3 linked regions of the Brasilonema sennae CENA114 genome follow. The protein of the gene in region 1 interacts with the protein of each later gene in a pairwise test. Links are inferred from orthologs where the notes say so. Each region holds a gene or a part of one and is shown in the gene's direction. Other genes may lie near its edges.

Region 1 (6,568 bases):
TAAAATTCGGGAGTTCGGAGCCATGAATGGTGGTATTTCCACAGAAATTCTGGATGAGGCTGAATTGCTAGAGCAAGTACAGGCAGCCCCTAACATGAAAGGATTGAACCTTGTGCACGAGGTTACCACCCCAGACATATATGAATGGTCTGATCCCACCCAGCCAGTATGGGAGTTTAACCCTGCTTGTCAAGAAAATTCCGAGGAATCTTTTACTGTCGTCGCCATTGACTTTGGGGTAAAACGCAATATTTTGCGTCGTTTAGCAAGTTACGGTTGTCGGGTTATTATTGTTCCCGCAAATACCTTACCAGAAGAAATTCTCAAATACAATCCCGATGGAATCTTTCTTTCTAATGGTCCTGGCGATCCAGCATCTGTCACCGAAGGAATAAAAACCACAAAAGCGTTACTGGAGACTAACAAACCGATATTTGGTATTTGTATGGGACACCAGATATTGGGTCATGCACTAGGAGCGGAAACTTTTAAACTAAAATTTGGTCATCGTGGTTTAAATCAGCCAGCTGGTCTACAACAAAAAGTAGAAATTACCAGCCAAAACCATAGCTTTGCAATTGATCCAGACACTTTACCTAACAGCGTTGTAGAAATTAGCCATCTTAATTTAAACGACTTGACTGTTGCTGGATTACGTCACAAGTCTTTGCCTGTGTTTTCCGTACAATATCATCCAGAGGCAAGTCCTGGTCCTCACGATGCTGACTATCTGTTTGAGCAATTTGTTCAAACAATGCGAGCTGCTCGTCGAGCAACAGTTGCCAAAGTAGGATAAAAATGAAGAAAGTCGCGCAAGGGTAAGGGGACAACAAAGATGAGGCAGACAATAAAAGTGAGAAAGTGAGGGAGCACAAAAGGCAGGGATCATTTTCCCTCACCTTTAGGGTATACCTATGGCTAACCCCAGTTACCTACCTTCTGATTACCCTCAAAGCATCACCAGTCTTACTGTGTGGCTCTCTACTTTCCTCTTTTCCCCTATATCCCATCTTCCCTGCCAGTAGGTTGTAGACAACCTACACTAAAACCATCTATACTTGAGCGTTCACCATAACTTATCTGGAGGGAATTATTGCTGAGCCACTTAATCTAACTGTAAGCCTGAGAGGCACTCGTGAAGTCCGGGATAACTGCCAGCTATTCCGCCTCACAGGTTTGTTAGACGCGTTTTCCGAACCGACATTTCGCAAGGTTATTGGGAGCAAGATTGACGAGGGACCAGGGCACATTATTCTGGATCTCTCGCAAATCGATTTTGTTGATAGCTCTGGCTTGGGTGCTTTGGTACAGTTAGCCAAGCAGGCTCAAAACTCCAAAGGCACTTTCCAAATTGTCACTAATGCCCGTGTTACTCAGACGGTCAAGCTTGTTCGCTTGGAGAAGTTTCTCGCCCTACAACAGTCAGTTGATACGGCTCTAGAAAACGTCAAATCGTCTTGATTCCTTGACCCGAGAACCTTATATAGCTATCCGATAATTTAATCTGGATAGCTTAATTATTATTAAATTAGAATTTGTGATTTTGCGTAATGTTAACTCATAAAGTACGGAGCGAAATCGTAAAGTACAAATATCTCGGGTTGAGAAACATAAATAAATAGTGTATAAGGCTCAAAAACCTGTGATTGTATGCTATAATCTGAAGATATAAACTCCATTTCATAAGTCATAACCTTATAATTTAAGGCTTTTAAAGCATTTTTACTTTTAGGTTCCAGATAAATAATTATGGATCTATCTGGTTTTTACACTTCACACCTCAGTGCTTTTAGTATATGAAATGGTAACCAAAATTGAAAAAAAGATAAAATTTAGCAAGTAAATTTTTCAGCATTGACTATGCTTAGGTAAACCTGCCTAATGTAGCTTGTGAGGAAAGAAAAACTTGTGACATCAAAGGAGGAAAACCTACTAGATGGCTCAAATGAAATTCCTAGTCAGGATTCAGTTTGGTGTCAACTACTAAGGGCAAGCAAAGAGCAATTATTCCAAGAAATTTCACAAGCCCAGCTGCAACAAATATCTCCTACTGCTTTAGCTTACTTGGGAGATGCAGTTTGTGAGCTCTACGTTAGAATGTTTTATCTACTACCATCAAGGCGACCCGAAGCATACCATCGTCTAGTTGTGGCACAAGTCAGGGCAGAGACGCAAGCCAAAATGTTGGAGTCGCTGTATCCTCATCTAAATAACACTGAGTTAGAAATTGTCCGACGGGGTCGCAACGCTGCCACCGGACGCCCTAGGCGGGTTGATATGGCAACCTATCAACAAGCAACTAGTTTAGAAACTTTAATTGGCTACCTGTATCTCACCGATTTTGATCGCTTAAGCGAACTTTTGCAAAAACTTGACTTAGAAAAGCCGTAAGAAATTCAATTCACGAATCGCAAAACTTGCAGAGTCGGTTCAGACCAATTGAGATCACAACAATGCTTACCTATTAAGCTCTACCAATAACTCACATGATTGATAAACCAAGAAAAATTAAGACTTCTGGCGAAAACAATACTGCGCAACCCTTGAGAGTCAAGGGCAAGCGTGTCATTTCTCATCTGAGTCCCAATCCCAGAGGTAAGGGTGCTAACGGTTTGAGAGACAGCCCACGCCCGCATCAGAAATTCTTTGATTCATCTGTATCTTCTGATCAATCAGAAGATACAGATTTGATCTACGGTCGTCATCCAGTGTTGAGTGCTTTGGAAAGCGAGCGGGATCTTAACCGTATCTGGATCACTTCGCGCCTCCGTTACGATCCCCGCTTTCATTCGCTGATTTTACGAGCGAAAGAAAATGGCACAATTATCGACGAAGTTGAGCCTAAGCGCCTAGACCAAATTACAGAACAAGCTAACCACCAAGGTGTAGCGGCACAAATTGCTCCCTATGCCTACATTGACTTGGATGAGTTGATTGCCAAGGCAAAATCTGAAACTGATCCTGTGATTGTTGTGGCTGATGGAATCACTGATCCTCACAACTTGGGAGCAATTATTCGCACAGCAGAAGCATTGGGTGCTCAAGGAATGGTGATCCCACAACGTAGAGCATGTGGAATCACCTCCACAGTCATGAAAGTAGCTGCTGGTGCTTTAGAAAACTTTCTCGTAGTTAGGGCGGTGAACTTGCAACGTGCTTTGGAAGAACTGAAAGCTGGTGGCTTTTGGATTTACGGTACTGCTACAGAAGCAAGCGAACCTATACATAGCGTGAAATTTAACGGTCCTATTGTTTTGGTAGTTGGTTCTGAGGGCGAAGGTTTGAGTATTTTGACACAACGACATTGTGATTTTTTGGTGTCGATCCCCTTGCAAGGTAAGACTCCAAGTTTGAATGCCTCAGTAGCAGCGGGTATGGCGCTTTATGAAATTTATCGTCATCGCTGGATAAATACCCTATACGTGGATAAATTCCAAAAAATTTCTTTGAAAAAAGAAGAGTAAACAGAGTATAAAGAAATGTAAAGCAGTCAAAACTGGCAGCATTTAAAACCGAGTATCACATTTAGAAATTGGCGAGAACCATGAAAACTATTTGGAATAACTTTAAGGAATTGTTGATTAACATATTCGACAATTTTGGCTTGGCTTGGTGGGTGGAAGTTGTAACACAAAACCCCCGTTGCACTTACTACTTTGGACCGTTTGTCAGTTCTGCTGATGCAAAAGCGGCCATAAAAGGCTACGTAGAAGATTTGGAACTCGAAGGAGCCCAAGGAATTGGGGTTGATGTAAAACGCTGTAAACCAACTGCTTTGACGATTGCTGATGACCTGGGGGAACGGACTGACCGCAAAGTACAGCCTGTCTTTAGCGGTCAAATGTAATTAAATTCAGGAGAATTCAGTTATCAGTTATCAGTTATGAATTCACTGTTCATTGTTTACTGATAACCCTATGGCTAACGCCACGCCTTACGGCTATCGGGTATGCGCAAAGCGCACGCCTGGAGGGCGAACGCCAGTCGCCTACGGCGGGAAAACGTCTCATGCGCGCTGGACTCACTGTTAACTGTTATTGGTTCTTTTCTGGTTATAAGGCTATTTCGTAGTTACGCTTAGGCGTAACTACACACTGACAACTTTTTGGTTTTTCTCAAGCCAGCAGTCAATGTCGCTCAATACCTGGTTCGGGATTTCCCATGGGAAAAGATGAGCAGTATTAGGATAGCAGTGTGACTGACAATCTTTGAGGTAGCGAGAAGTTTCTAAGCTGGCGTCAGCTGTTATGTGGCGATCGCATGCACCAGCTAGTACTAAAGAAGGACATTGAATTTTTTCTAGCTCTGTTAGTCGATTGTACCCAGCCCCAATCGCCGAAAAAAGAGCGCGAGTCGCAGGAGCAGAAGTTTGTAAGTAGGCTGATACTGCATCTTTTGCTATGTAGCTGTAGGCTGCGGGAGTGTGTTGTTGAATCAGGTAGCGAAAGAGCGATCGCTTGCCAAAAGTTTCAATATTCCACTGCCAATCTGGTTTAATATAACTCAACAGTCCAGCAACACCGGTGTAAACATTATCTTGCCAGGTTATAGGCGGATGATTGCCTCTGGGTCGGGCAGCTGTCGCCACTAAAATCAGTCCAGTGACTCGTTCCGGTAGCTGTAGTGCTAGTTCCATTGCTAAAATGCCACCGAGCGACCAGCCCAATATTAGACATTTTTTAATTCTAAGGCGGTCTAAAAGCGCTTCCAGGTCAATCAAATGGTCGCGCATATCAAAATCGCCATTAAACCGACTCTTGCCATATCCACGCAAGTCTGGAGCCAAAGTTTGAAAGCGTTTTGACAGGTGATTGGTAAAGACACAAAGACTAGAACCAGAACCAGGATGACCGTGTAAGCAGAGAATTGGGAAGCCTTGACCTTGAATGTGAACGTTGAGGTCAACAGCAGATGAAGCTGTGTTGCTATGGCGAGAGTTCATCATTATTATGTTGCTTTATATAATTATGTCACATAGGCAAATTCCAGGTACATTTGTACCACGCACCACATGAATCAGTCATCTGTCAAAGGTCCTTGAGTTAGGAATTATGACTTTTCTACATACCTTCCTGCATAATTAATCACACACATCTGCCTGTATGTGTTGTGAATTCCAAAAGCAACTCCCGCTACCTTAAAAGCAGGATTAAACATATTTATTCTATGACCGCGATCTGGAACTCCATCGTCAATAATTAATTGCATGACAATATCTTGCGCCGTGTGGGAACCATAACTAATATTTTCTCCGGCGGTGCGTTTCCAAGTTCCGTAGCGGCTTAAGCGAGTAAAGGGATCACTCTTGTCGCTTCCTTTGTGACCAAGAATTCCTTTTGATCCTTGGTCTTTGACATGATCCTTAGCAGCTCGTGACATTCCTTTGGATGCTGTTAAAGGTCCGACTGGAGTGACTGAGTTGAGAAAGGCGATCGCCTCATCAACGGCTTTCACTCCTTCCTCTGTTTGTAAATAGACATGACGCGAAATTTTAACTCGATTACCTTCAAAACGTTGCCTATAGTTTTTTAATACAGCAGCATAAGCAGTGGGATTCGTTCTCGCCTTGTTCATTTCTACAATTACTTGTTGTTCAAGGCGAGAAAGAGTTTTCCCAGTTAGCGACACATCAGAATTTCCTTCGGGAATGTTAGGTACAGAGGAGTCAGGCTCAAATAATACATCACAAGATGTAGTCGATAGGGTGACGAGTGTAAATATCCAAAATACCATCTGAGGCGTCAACAACTTCATAAGTTTGGAGCAACCAGTCAATATAGCAGTTCCCAATTGGGTGTCATACAGATTGTTTGTAGGAGCTGTTCTATAGCTATTGATGTCAATTTAATAAGAAAACCCAAGTCGATAGCCTGTTCTTCGTAAAGAGGTTATGCCTGGTTTTAGGCATCCAACTTGCTTTGAAGGATGGCAACGAGAGAACCTGAAAGTCTTGTGAGACTTTCGTTTTGCCTAAGTTCACACCAATGTTCTATAGCGTGCTTCCACCGTACACCTGTATTGTATGCGAGTGAGAATCGCTATATGTCTTTATTAGATGCATGAATTGATGACTGGTTTCCAGGTAACTTAGTAACTCATACCACTGCGAACTGAAAACACGAAGACTCCTTGTTGATGACTATGGCACGCACTCGCATTCAGAAAAAGCAGTGGGATAAAGAGTTTATAAGCTCAAAGAGCCATGTTTAACGATGATCGCTGGCCGAAACAGCAATGTCTTTGTCTTGATATTCTCCGGCATAATTAATCACGCACATCGTTTTGTATTTAGCGTGAATCCCATAGGCAACTCCAGCCACTCTAAAATTGGGGTTAAAAATGTTTCTTCTATGACTACGGTTGGGCACTCCATCATCAACAAGTAATTGTATGACGATATCTTCAGCGGTACTAGAGCCATAGCTGATATTTTCCCCAGCAGTAGATTGCCAAATTCCGTAGCGATCCATACGAGTAGATGGATTACTACCATCGCTGCCTTGGTGACCTCTGGAGCCTTTTAAGCCATTATCTTTGACATGATCTTGAGCACCTAAGGACATTCCCC
Region 2 (6,601 bases), 2.4 Mb from region 1 along the record:
TTTGTACTGATGTTAACAAGTCGTGCAGACGAAGCCGACAAGATTCGCGGCTTTTCTAAAGGTGCTGATGATTATCTGACCAAACCCTTTGGTCTAGGGGAATTGGAAGTAAGAGTAGCAGCCATTTTAAGGCGTCAGCGTGTTGTTACTACAGCAGAACAGAAGAGGTTAGTATTTGAAAAACTAATGATTGACCCCGTACGGCGGGAAGTTACGCTTAACACTCAACCAGTGCCTTTAACTGCTTTGGAATTTGACCTGTTGCATTTTTTAGCTAGCCATCCTGGTCGAGTTTGGCGGCGTTCTGAACTGATTCAGGAGGTTTGGGACTATGAGTACGTCGGCGATCAAAGAGTTGTAGACGTCCATATCGGTCAAATTCGTAAGAAGATTGAGATTGATGCCAGCCAACCAGCATTAATTCAAACTGTACGAGGCGTCGGATATAAGTTTGAATCTTCTTCTCAAGCTCAACAATTTGAATAATCTTTATAACCTAAAAGATTGCCAAAACTGTGGTTCACAGATATTTTACTGGCGAATCTGGTTAAAAAGTAACCTTCATACAACTCCTTTATCAGATCTAGTGCACAAGCACAAATCAGGCATTGTTTTAAGGCCTCAGTCTCTTAACTTCAAGATCTGGGGCGAAAGAAAAAACGAATTAAAGATGAAACACTCTATCCTTGAGTTTTCAGTTCTACATTAGACTTGCCTGATTTTTCGCAAAAGACAACTAAATCTGAAACCATGCTGTCAGCGCGACAGCCAATGCATCAGCTGCATCATCTGGATGAGGAATATATTCTAAATTCAATTCCCGCGCCACAGCTTGCTGAACTTCCTGTTTCTCAGCGTTACCATATCCGGTTAACGCTTGCTTAATTTGGCCAGGAGTGAACTCTACTGTTGGTAATTCATGTTGCCCTAAAACTAACATGATCACTCCCCGCGCTTGAGCAATGGAGATGGTATTTGCCATACGATAGAAGAAGAATTTCTCTATTGCTACCAGTTCAGGTTGAAATTCTTTGATCAGGGTGTGTAAATCGTCGTATAACGTACATAGCCGCTGTCCAATTTCTGTATTGGCTGGCGTATTGATAACACCAAAGTCGAGTAGGTTGAGTGAATTTTCTTGCACCCTGTCTTGATTTTTTTGGCATATAATCGCCCCAAATCCTAAACTTGCTAGTCCCGGATCTATTCCTAAAATTCGCTGTTCCATTGACTTGTTATTTTTTTGACCACAAAGCCTATTAACTCGGTATACTGGCAATTTAGACTATGTACCTTTAGTCCAATAGGATTGAAAACTGTAACAATTCCACATCCGAATTTCAACCAGGTGGTATACATTTTCTGTTAATCATTGTTAGTAATACTGCTATAAATCAGGTATGTCAATTGGTTTTCTAAGACTTGCCCTTAAAGCGCTGCAAAAGCAGTCACGCAGTCGCACTTCCTATCGAGTAAACCAGTGGTTCAAGTGGTTGTCCCCTGGACTATCAGTAAAACGATGGTTGCTCATCAGTCTTGGAGGCATGATATTAGCAAGTCTGGGATTAGCTATCTGGATTAGGCTAACGCCAATTTTTTGGGCAATTAAGTTTTTGAGGCGCATTCTGGGAGTGATCACCGATATTGTACCGTATTACATCAGCGGTCCTTTGGTGATAGTAGGCGGCTTGTTGTTGCTTCTGTGGGGACAAACTCGGACAGTAAGTTCAATTACTCAGGTACTCAGATCAGAAGGTGATGAGGATCTCATTGATGTGTTGCTGGCACATCGCCGATTGTACCGGGGACCAAAAATTGTAGTCATTGGTGGTGGTACGGGACTTTCCACATTGCTTAGAGGTCTCAAAGTTTACAGCGCCAAAATTACCGCGATTGTCACTGTGGCTGATGACGGGGGTTCTTCAGGGCGATTACGTCAGGAATTTGGCGTGCTACCACCAGGAGATATTCGTAATTGTTTAGCAGCATTAGCTGACGAAGAAAAGTTACTGACAGAACTGTTTCAGTACCGCTTTAAAGCTGGGGATGGTTTGACTGGTCACAGTTTTGGCAATTTGTTCTTGACGGCGATGAGTGACATTACTGGCGATTTAGAAAGAGGTGTCGCCGCCAGTTCTAAAGTCCTAGCAATTCGAGGACAAGTTTTGCCAGCAACCCTCAGCGATGTGCGCCTCTGGGCTGAGTTAGCCGATGGTCGCCATATAGAAGGGGAATCTAAAATTACCGAAGCGGGTGGTAGTATTGTCAAAATTGGCTGCATCCCCGCAAATCCGCCAGCTTTGCCAGCAGCTATCAAGGCAATCAAAGAAGCTAATTACATTATTATGGGTCCTGGTAGTCTTTACACCAGCGTCATTCCCAATTTGTTAGTACCAGAAATTGCTGATGCGATCGCCGCCTCGGACGCACCACGCATTTACATCTGTAATATAATGACACAGCCTGGAGAAACTCAGGGATACACTGTTGCTGATCACATTAGGGCGATTGATGCTGCTTGTGGTAGACCACTATTTAATGCCGTACTGGTACACAAAAAATCTCCTAGCGAACTCGCACTGACGCGGTATGCTCAACAAAACTCCCATCCTGTTTTCTTAGATCGAGAAGCCATAGCTCAGTTGGGACGCCGAATTGTGATAGCTAACGTGATGCATGAAGATGAAACAGGTTGCGTGCGTCATAACTCTCAACAATTAGCACGAGTGTTGTGGCGGTGGTACAGTGGAGGGCATCTAAACAATTCAAAATTCAGAATTCAAAATTCCAAATAAAAGACATTTTTAGTTGGGGATTTATAGTAGTGGCCAAACTCGTTAGCACAAGCCAGGGGTACACGCCTTTAAAGCGCGTACATTGTGAATTGATTGTTGTCCTAAGCAACAGTCTATAGCTAGAAACCTGATCTGAAACGAATTCACTGATTTAGAGTAGTTCTTAGGAACAAGCTGCACCAACAAAAATAATTTTTAATTTAGCACCTTCTACAAAGAAGCTGTAAATTGCGTGTAGGACATAGTCGTTATTTTGAATTAAGCCAAGGGGGGGGTGAGTGATGATGAGAATTTTTCTGGCAGATATAACCGCGACGCGAAAGCTTGGAATAACTCTTGCTCAATCACTAAATGCTGGTAATGTGATTTTACTAGAAGGTGATTTAGGTGCTGGCAAAACGACATTAGTACAAGGGATCGGGGAAGGCTTGGGCATTACTGATCCAATAGTCAGCCCAACTTTCACCCTGATTAACGAGTACACACAGGGACGTCTTCCCCTTTACCATCTGGATTTATACCGTTTGGAATCAAATCAAGTCCCCGCATTAAACTTAGAAACCTACTGGGAAGGCATTGAAGTTACACCAGGAATTGTCGCGATTGAGTGGGCGGAACGTATGCCCTATAAACCAGACAGCTATCTCAGTGTACGCTTGAGTTATGGAGATGAAAAAACTCGGCAAATGGAAATTACACCCCATAATTGCGTTCTTAGTGAAGAAATCGTTACTAGGCGTATGTAATCTGTACCTTTTCAGCTTTGTGTGAATCTCTCAGTCCGAAAATTGTGTGTAGATCTTTACCTGATGACTGAAATTTTTGCCATAGTTCCAAGCTTTTAATACAGACAATCAACCACACTAAACCTGCCGCATAGCCAGCTACTACATCACTGGGCCAGTGTACACCAAGATAAAGCCGACTAAAACCTATTGCAACAATTAAGACAACGGTCAAGGCCAAAATTTGTTCTCGCCATTGAGGAAATTCCTTTGCCAAAATATAGCCTACAAAGCCATAAATCACTATTGACCCCATTGCATGACCGCTAGGAAAGCTGTGATGACCTACATTAATAATCCAGTCCCACAAGTCGGGACGTGCTCTACCAAACAGCCGTTTTAGGAAAAAAGTTAAACCCATAGCACCAATTGCAGCTATGCTCAAGGTAGTTGCTTGAGTGCGACGATTATAACGCTGTAGTCCTATTCTCAATCCCAAACAAATTAACAGCAAAACGACTGGTTGGCCAAGAAAAGTGATACCAACCATAATGCGATCAAGAAGTGGCGTATGCAGCTTCTGAATTGCTAGTAAAATGCGTTCATCAAGACCATATCTATGTAGCAGTCCGGTGCATAAAACAAGAGTGCACACAGTTGTTCCTGATGTTAAAATAAGTTGACTGCCCGCTTGCTCTAATTGTTTTTTGACACGCGTTTGGGTGCTTTCTTGTTTCTGAGCACCAACTGTCAAGTTATTTAATTTTCTTTTGTTTATAGGTAATATTATTGCTTCTTCTGGCGCTATGCTTATGTAAGATGTCCTTAGAGGTAATTTTCTGCCTTGTTTTGTGTAATCCAAGACAATTTTTTCAAGAAGCCAGGCTATAGCATTTGCACTTAAATCTGAGTGGAAAAGAACAAGAACATTTCCTGTATCATGATTGGCACGCACTTGTTTAACGTCTTTCTCTTCCGATAATCGCAATTCAAGATATCTTTTGAGAGCTTCCGAACGATAAAGCCCATTTACCTTATATCTAGCTCTTCCTTTTACAGCAGTGTGTATTGCCCGAACTAAAGGATTTTGATTGAGGAAGTTATTATGATGAGTACCCATTTTTCTACTTAGCTGATTCTAGTCAAATTGTATTAAAATTTGACTGGTGGGACATTAACCGGAAATGATATCAATCTTAAACTTTTTGGGTGTCTTTAGACCGCAGAAAGTTCAAGCATAAGGCAGTGCGGTTTGTGTACCATCTCCATGAGGAGAACGCAATCGTCATCGCTTGTTAGGCAAGACAAACATGGTCAGATTTTAGTCTCTGGATCATGGTTTTAGCGCTAGAGAGTACCCGATACATAATAGTGTTAAGCGCTTGGTTGATGTTGTGTACTGTCAATTAGGTTAATCAGAGCATTAAAGATAGCTTTCATAACAGATTTTGTTGTTACTTCGGGTGGCAAAACTATCTTTGGCGCAGTTTTAACGCAGTTCGGCGGAATTCCCCATCCACCGTGCAGTGGGGATGGATAGCGGGAAAAATATGAGGTACATCCTCAAAGGATGTCCGAACATTTTTCAACGTATCCGGAATGGTTAGAACAGGCGTGGTAGCATATAAATGCCCGTAGCAATTAGAAGCTCTAGTGAGGCAGCATTGGTGACGACCAACCACTTGACACAAACGGACTACTTTGTAGGTGAACAGTGCAAACGTTGGGAAACGTAACTCAAACATAGAATTCATTTGGATTCGCTACATAACAAGACTCCGTGGTATGTCAGGAGCGAAGTCTCTAAACTGCCTGTGGAGGTATCGTTCCCGGGGATAAGAGGATGCAAATCTAATTATCGCTGGTTCACCAATGTTCGCGCAGCGTGCCCGAAGGGCTTAGCAGGAAATTTCTACAAGGCGACTTGTAGAAGCCCCATCCGCGACGCGGTGGGGAGAACGTCACTAAGATTGACCAGATGCGTACGCGCAGCATCAAGCCTCTGGCTGTTCGCATGTGCTGATCTAAAATCACACCTGGTTGATAACTAACGATTATAGATGCAGCTGTGGGGTTAACACGGACATTCGTAATCCTAATCCCGGTTGTATTGCAAAAACTGAAAACTTTTCAGTATAAGTATCAAAAGTGCTAAAAGTCGACAAGTAGTAGGCAGAAACAAACAGTCTTTCTCTTAATTCTACAGAGCAAAGCAGAATAATTTGACTAATGATTAAAAGTTAAAGCTTGACCCCGCACTTTTGTATCTACCTTGCCTTTTTCATATACAATCTGACCACCTACTATAGTTAGTACAGGCCATCCAGTTAAATTCCAGCCTTCAAAAGGACTCCAACCACATTTGGTCAATAATTCCTCGCGTAACACAGGACGATAAGTGTCCAAGTCTACAAGAACTAAATCGGCATCAAAACCAGGAGCGATCGCCCCCTTATTTGGAATACCATATGCCTTGGCTACCGCTTGTGACATCCAGTGAACAACTTGAGCTACGGTACACTGTCCTTGCATTGCAGCGGTTAACATCAAAGGTAGAGAAGTTTCTACACCAGGCATCCCAGAGGGAGCGTTTGGATACTCTTGAGCTTTCTCATCTATTGTATGAGGTGCATGATCTGTGGCAATAAAATCAATCACGCCATCACGCAAAGCTTGCCAAAGGACTTGATTATCGTGGGGCGATCGCAAAGGCGGATTCATCTGCGCCAAGGTACCAATCTTGTCATACGCAGTGGTATTAAGCAACAAATGCTGGGGTGTCACTTCTGCTGTCACCCAACTTGGTTTATCCTCACGCAACAAGTTTGCTTCTTCTGCAGTTGACATATGCAGAATATGCAAACGACGTTGATATTTTTTAGAAAGTCTTAATGCTTGCTCAGTTGCTAGTAGCGCTGCTTGATTATCTTGAATTTGGGAATGAACGGCTGGATCATGAGTTCCAGCGAATTCCTTGCGACGTTCATTAATTCTGGCTTGGTCTTCAGCATGAACAGCAATCAAACGTTCGCCTTTAGAAAATATAGCTTCCAGTGCAGCGTCTTGATCAACTAGTAATTG
Region 3 (6,486 bases), 100 kb from region 1 along the record:
ATTGCAGTCATCGACTTGAGAGATATGATAAATTTTATTTTGTAAGTCTGTCTGTGAAAGTCTTGTTTTAACCCACTTTGTTAACTGTTCCCATCTTAAAGAGAGTCGATTGCTATATTCGCCATAATTACTGATAAAGCGGTCAAGAGAACGTACCAAAAATTTGTATTCATTCCCTATTGGTTTTCTGCGGTTGAAGCCAATCGATATTTCTTCTAAGTCTAGACTTTTACCTAAAAGTTGTAAAGGTAAAAAGATCTCTACAGTTAAATAATGTTTGTATTGTTTGAGGTGTTCAGTTTTAGCAATACTTATAAATTGATGAATATTCTCTGCGATTTCTTCAAAAGAACACTCTAATTTTACTGATTCCTGATTTAAATCAATTTTTATAAGTTTTCCTTTAGCATCATTCGGTAGATAATCCCGAATCAATTCAGCTTCCAGATAGAACTTTTTAGCACTTTTCGGACTAGGAGAAACTGTAATCAGCAGATAAGATTGAAGAGTAGCAGATGATTGATCCTCAAAATAAGTTGGCAAAGTGAGATTCAGTTCCTGGGCTATCTTTCCCACCCACTGATTTAATTTATTTTGGTGAGATTCTCCAACTTCCTTTTCCTTCGACAGACGTTCAGCAAATTCAACAATACTTGGTATACCTTTATCATTCCGAGGACATTTGTTTAAGAGTATAGTCTTTAATACACCTAAACTTTCCAGATCTGCTAATTCTGGATAATTACCTAATACATCTTGAGTTTTGGTAAAATTTTCTAGAGTTATACGACAGACTCGACCAAGTAAACTCAACTTAATTTCAGACAGTATGAGACATAAATTATTCCATTGTTCGTTTGAAATTTGACTTCTATATAATGAGTCATCAATATGGTCAAAAATAGATGAAAATAATTTCTCTTTAATAGCTTTTAATTTCTGATTTTCAGGTTTTTCTGAATGAGCAGCCTCAATGAATTGTTTTAAAAAACCTTCTCTTTCTGCTTTATTAATCAAGTTATAGACAATTTGTTTATAATTTTTACCCTCCTTGATTTCCTCTAGATTCATATCTAGTTCCAAATCAAGGAGCATCTTTAGATCTCCTTCATCGGGATAAGCGTTAAGAATAGCTTCTATTAATTCTTTCTGTGAAGATTTCTTTAAATTTATCGTCATTTCATTTAACTTTTTCTCCTTCAGGAGGATTAAATAAAGGCACTATGAGACTATAAAGAATCAAAACTACCGAACCATAAACAGGACGGTAAAACGCCAATGAAGAAAATCGCTCTCCTAAAGCAAATACCCAAACAATAAATGCCCCTGTAGAAATGAGAACTTGAGTGATGGCTGGTGGCTTTCTAGGTTCTGAAGTTTGCTTGAAAATATAAACAGCAGTTAACCCAGTAAAAACAATAAATAAAATCCACAATAAACTATTACTGGGAATCTCATTATCGCTGATAAGAAGTCCTTTTACAGCTATCCAACCCACAACAATTTCCGAGGGAATGTATTTGATGAGCTTATCAAAATAACCATCAATGTTGGAAGAAGTATTTGCCTCTAGTTGTGTTGTAATAATACGTCTCGTCATATCAGTTATTAGTTATCTATCTTTTAAGGTAATCTTTAATTTCCTGATAAATGGCACTAAATAAAATTCCTTCGCGGATAGTACCAAAACTTTTGGCTCGCTGAGCATGATGCAAAGCGACTATTTTCCAATCATCATCAAAGCATGGCGCACCACTCGACCCCAAGGCAGTTTTGTTAACATATTGAACTAATCCTCTCTCCTGATAAACTCCAGTTATCCCATCACGACTGATAGATATTTTCATTGAGTCCCCTTCGGGATGTTGCAGAAGATGGATTCCCATCCCTTTAACGGGAAGATAATTCGCATCCCAACAAGCAGGTTTAATATCCTTGGCGTCGAGAAGACGTTTCTCCACTTGCAGCAAAACATAATCAAGTTTGTCGATCGGACTAGAGTGTAGAATTGGTTGCTGACTTTCTAATTTAAATACCAGTCCGTCTGTCTCGTTTCCGGAATTTGAACTCAAACAGCCAAAACGCAAAACTGCATTGAGAGCATTGGTTTGGATATCTTCATTTTCATTCGGCTTGAGAACGTGGTAATTTGTCAGTACAAGATTATCTGCTACTAGAACACCCGTTCCAATTTTGCGCGAGTTTATTTCAATCCGACATACAGATGTTATTTGTTCAATGGCTCTCTTCAAAAAGCCAACATCCCAAAAATCTGGTTCAGACTGAAATAAACCTTGAAGTTGTAGTTCTTCTGTTGGTCCTAGCCAATTAATATCTGGACCCGTATTTGCAGTAATATTTATTGGAATGGGATTAATAAGAAATCTTTGCTGAAATATAGTTTGATAAAACTGTTTTAACTCTTGATTCTCTGGGTTTGTATTATACGCAGCGATAATTAGGTAGTCTAACTTACCTCTTGATTCAGCCCATTTAATCAAATTAAAAATACGTTGAGTCTGATTTGCTCCTTCAGCTATTGCATCTAAATTTTCCTCTAATTCATCATCAAGCATCATTTCTAAATCAGCTTTGCTTCGATAAGCACTGAGAATAGCGTCGCGTAATTTCTTACGTTCCGGACCAGTTAGATGCATAACTTAAGAAGGGATTATTGGCTCTTATTGTTATTAAAAGTACCACATATTAATTAGAAAATGGACAGAGGATAACTTAGTATCTTGTACCTGCTAAAATAAATGCCAAAGTTATTATAGATTATTGGACTGAGTTCTCGTCCGCCAAGGACTGTAAGTCCCAGGCTCATAGACGAAGTCCATTAAAATGGACTGGAACAGGATAAATTTTTTAAATAAATTTAAACACAATATTTAGCATTCATTACTCAAAACTCAGAACTTTAGGACTCAGGACTAATGAAAGACAGGCAAGAAAAAATTGCACAAGTCATCGTCACCGCACAGCAAATGCACGATATCGAAGAGCGTATTTTTACAGCGGGAATGCCTGTGGTAGCTTTGATGGAAAAAGTGGCAGGACTTATTGCCCGTCGTATTCAGGATATTTACCTCCTGTCTTGCCAACAAGAAAACAAAGGGAAAGCTTCTTTATCTCCCTCACTCCCTCCCTCCCGCGTAGGAATTCTCACAGGTCCTGGTCATAATGGTGGTGATGCTTTGGTTGTTGCCCGAGAGTTATACTTTCGTGGCTATGAAGTCTTGATATATTGCCCTTTCTCTAAACTAAAAGAATTAACTTCGCAACACTTGCAGTATAATAGAAGTCTGGGTTTACCGTGTTATGACTCGATTGAACCACTGCAAGATTGTGATTTATTGATTGATGGGTTGTTTGGATTTGGCTTAGAAAGAACGCTCACAGATCCAGTCGCTAGCGCTATCAATCAGCTGAATGAATGGGACAAACCGATTATTAGTATCGATTTACCTTCGGGGTTGCACACAGATACTGGTGAAGTTTTAGGAACTGCGGTACGTGCTACGCACACGTTGTGCTTAGGTTTGTGGAAGCAGGGTTTATTGCAAGACCAAGCTCTCGATTATGTCGGTAAAGCTGAGTTAATAGATTTTGACATTCCCTTGGCTGATATACAAGTGGTACTGGAAAATTCACCAAGTACTAAACGCATCACAAAAACAACAGCCCTCTCCACTCTGCCTTTACCCCGTCCGCCAGTTACGCATAAATATAAGGAAGGACATTTGCTGTTGATTTGTGGTTCGCGTCGGTATTCGGGAGGAGCAATCTTAACTGGGTTGGGTGCGCGAGCAAGTGGTGTCGGTATGCTCTCAATTGCTGTACCAGAATCTCTCAAATCAATCATGGTGGCGCAGTTACCTGAAGCTTTGATTATTGGTTGTCCGGAAACAGAATCTGGGGCGATAGCCCAACTGCAACTCCCAGCCAAAACAGATTTGAATTCATTTAGTGCGATCGCCTGTGGTCCCGGCTTAACCCGAGATGCCAGCCCTATCTTACAAGAAGTATTAGATAGCATTAGCCCCTTACTTCTAGATGCTGACGGTTTGAATATCTTGGCTGAAATGGGAACCATCAATACGTTACAAAAACGACAAAATAGTACCGTACTAACACCACACACTGGTGAATTCAAGCGATTGTTTCCTGAAATTGCTGATGCTAATCAGCACAGGGTGAAAGCAACGCGGGAAGCGGCGGCGCAAAGTGGTGCAGTGGTGTTATTGAAAGGTGCAAGGACTGTTATTGCCAACTCCCAAGGAACCGTCTGGATTAATCCCGAAAGTACCCCAGCCTTGGCGCGTGGTGGTAGTGGGGATGTCTTAACTGGGTTGATTGGCGGATTATTGGCGCAAGCTTCTTCTAAAAAGATTTCTGTAGAGGAGATTGTTGCAACTGGTGCTTGGTGGCATTCTCAAGCAGCAATTTTAGCAGCACAAGAGCGGACAGAATTGGGAGTAGATGCCCATACTCTGACGAATTATCTTATTGCTGTTTTGGTATCTACTTCCAATAAAAAATGAAGAACCTCACCCGCCTGCGGCACCCTCTCCTTATTAAGGAGAGGGTTGGGGTGAGGTAACGCAGAAATTACAAGTAATTAAGCGGACTTGATGTTAATTGGTTAATTCCGCAGCCTGCGCCTTTTCTAAGCAAAGCTTCAATTGCTCTGCCAATACTTGTACATCGGGTTCATCAAGGAAGGAAAGGTGAGAACCGGGAAGATGATAGACATCTACTCCACCGGTTACCTCGCCCCAACCAAATTGGGGATCATATTTTACACCGACAGCATCGTCCCGATTTTTATCGTCAGTCCGAAACACAGCCATTTGACCAGGATATGGTTTGAAGGTATACTGCTCAATAGCTTGGACATTAGCAGCCATAACATCTAAATGTTCGTCGCCTTCAGGTAAAATTTCCGACTTTTCCAACAAACGCCGATATTTGTCTCGGAGATGGTACGTGCCCCACTCACTCCAGCCCACAAGCTTTTGTTGTAGGTAGGTAGGTCCTTCTTGTATGATATTATTTATGTGCTCAAAAACTCTGAGTACAAAGGGTAATCGTGTCTCAGTACCTGGACGAGAAGTATCAAGCATAGCTAGAACACGGACTTTCTCACCTAGAGAGTGGAGTTGCTGTGCCATTTCATAAGCAATGATACCACCCAAGGAATAACCTCCTAAATAGTAAGGACCATTGGGCTGAATAGTTTGGATTTCTTTAATATAGTGGGCTGCCATGTCTTCAATCCGGGTTAAAGGAGTGTGTTTTCCATCTAACCCTTGTGGTTGTATTCCATAAACTGGTTGATCCGAACCCAGATGTAATGCTAAAGGACGATAACACAAGATTTCTCCACCTAGAGGATGGATACAGAAGAAAGGTCGCTTGGAACCATTTGGTTGAATTGGTACCAAGGATGACCAAAGTGTACCGGATTTGTCATCGCCACGTGCCGTTACCAAAACCTGCTCACCAACTGGTTTTTCTTCTTCAGAATGGAGCATCTCGGCAAGAGCTTCTACTGTACCTGATTGGAAAAGAGTGGATAAGGGAAGTTTTTTGCCGAATTTCTTCTCTATCTGCGCGAATAAGCGTACTGCTAGTAAGGAATGTCCTCCTAAATCAAAGAAGTTAACCGTAACGCCAACTGGTTGGATACCTAAAATTTCTTCCCAAATCTGTGCTATTTGGCGTTCTAACTCATTGCGGGGAGCAACAAAGTCTGCTTCTAATTCTTGCTTGACTGACTCGGGTGCTGGAAGGGCGCGGCGGTTGACTTTGCCGTTAGGAGTGAGGGGTAGAGCTTCTAACAAAAGATAAGCGAATGGTACCATGTATTCAGGTAACCTTTCTCTAAGATAGAGACGCAACTCACTAGTTATAGGTACTGAATCTTGATTGGGAACAATGTAGGCTACTAAGCGTTTATCGCCTGGTACAGCTTCATAAGCTATGACTACAGTTTGGAGTATCGCTGGATGTTGGCTCAGTACAGCCTCTATCTCTCCTAATTCTATGCGGAATCCCCGTACTTTGACTTGGTTATCAATGCGTTCAATGTATTCTATCTTGCCATCAGGCAAGTATCGGGCTAAGTCGCCAGTTTTATAGAGACGTGCTTCCTTTGTCTGGGAAAAGGGGTTGGGGATGAATTTAAGATCAGTCAAGTCTGGACGGTTGAGGTAGCCTCGCGCAAGTCCGTCACCGCCGATGTGTAGTTCGCCAGAGACGCCAATGGGGACTGGCTGCATATGAGAGTCAAGCAGATAAATTTGCGTGTTGGCAATTGGACGTCCAATGGGCACTGTAGCATGAGACAGTTGCGTTGCTTTTACTTCTAACAGAGTTGACCAAATAGTTGTCTCAGTAGGACCGTACATATTCCAAACAACAGCCCCTGTTGCTAATAATTGCCGTGCCAAGTCACTAGATAAAGCCTCACCGCCGGAGAGA

The links.
Region 2: the proteins of rlmB (region 1) and tsaE interact in binary tests that used the Escherichia coli proteins (3 or more experiments, as listed by UniProt). The link is inferred for Brasilonema sennae CENA114 from one-to-one orthologs.
Region 3: the proteins of rlmB (region 1) and DP114_RS26220 interact in binary tests that used the Escherichia coli proteins (3 or more experiments, as listed by UniProt). The link is inferred for Brasilonema sennae CENA114 from one-to-one orthologs.

What each region holds. Positions count from the first base shown.
Region 1 is NZ_CP030118.1:6,191,625-6,198,192, forward strand. The notes cover bases 1,546-4,475. They hold rlmB (23S rRNA (guanosine(2251)-2'-O)-methyltransferase RlmB), read left to right. Parts: upstream 1,546-2,486; coding sequence 2,487-3,464; downstream 3,465-4,475. Other genes in these bases: DP114_RS25795 (Mini-ribonuclease 3), read left to right, coding at 1,909-2,391; DP114_RS25805 (DUF1816 domain-containing protein), read left to right, coding at 3,545-3,847; DP114_RS25810 (alpha/beta fold hydrolase), read right to left, coding at 4,088-4,475. Also shown: carA (glutamine-hydrolyzing carbamoyl-phosphate synthase small subunit), read left to right, coding at 1-796; DP114_RS25790 (STAS domain-containing protein), read left to right, coding at 1,072-1,461; more of DP114_RS25810, read right to left, coding at 4,476-4,942; DP114_RS25815 (CAP domain-containing protein), read right to left, coding at 5,050-5,754; DP114_RS25820 (CAP domain-containing protein), read right to left, coding at 6,207-6,568. UniProt on the Escherichia coli protein: Specifically methylates the ribose of guanosine 2251 in 23S rRNA.
Region 2 is NZ_CP030118.1:3,839,518-3,846,118, forward strand. The notes cover bases 1,848-4,810. They hold tsaE (tRNA (adenosine(37)-N6)-threonylcarbamoyltransferase complex ATPase subunit type 1 TsaE), read left to right. Parts: upstream 1,848-3,079; coding sequence 3,080-3,541; downstream 3,542-4,810. Other genes in these bases: DP114_RS16330 (gluconeogenesis factor YvcK family protein), read left to right, coding at 1,848-2,795; DP114_RS16340 (phosphatase PAP2 family protein), read right to left, coding at 3,528-4,640. Outside these bases: DP114_RS16320 (response regulator transcription factor), read left to right, coding at 1-486; crossover junction endodeoxyribonuclease RuvC, read right to left, coding at 737-1,228; more of DP114_RS16330, read left to right, coding at 1,401-1,847; DP114_RS16345 (hypothetical protein), read right to left, coding at 4,993-5,274; DP114_RS16350 (dihydroorotase), read right to left, coding at 5,747-6,601. UniProt on the Escherichia coli protein: Required for the formation of a threonylcarbamoyl group on adenosine at position 37 (t(6)A37) in tRNAs that read codons beginning with adenine.
Region 3 is NZ_CP030118.1:6,292,277-6,298,762, forward strand. Bases 2,393-5,240 are described here. They hold DP114_RS26220 (NAD(P)H-hydrate dehydratase), read left to right. Parts: upstream 2,393-2,936; coding sequence 2,937-4,544; downstream 4,545-5,240. Other genes in these bases: DP114_RS26215 (effector-associated domain EAD1-containing protein), read right to left, coding at 2,393-2,657; DP114_RS26225 (non-ribosomal peptide synthetase), read right to left, coding at 4,638-5,240. Also shown: DP114_RS26205 (VMAP-C domain-containing protein), read right to left, coding at 1-1,179; DP114_RS26210 (hypothetical protein), read right to left, coding at 1,181-1,600; more of DP114_RS26215, read right to left, coding at 1,617-2,392; more of DP114_RS26225, read right to left, coding at 5,241-6,486. UniProt on the Escherichia coli protein: Bifunctional enzyme that catalyzes the epimerization of the S- and R-forms of NAD(P)HX and the dehydration of the S-form of NAD(P)HX at the expense of ADP, which is converted to AMP.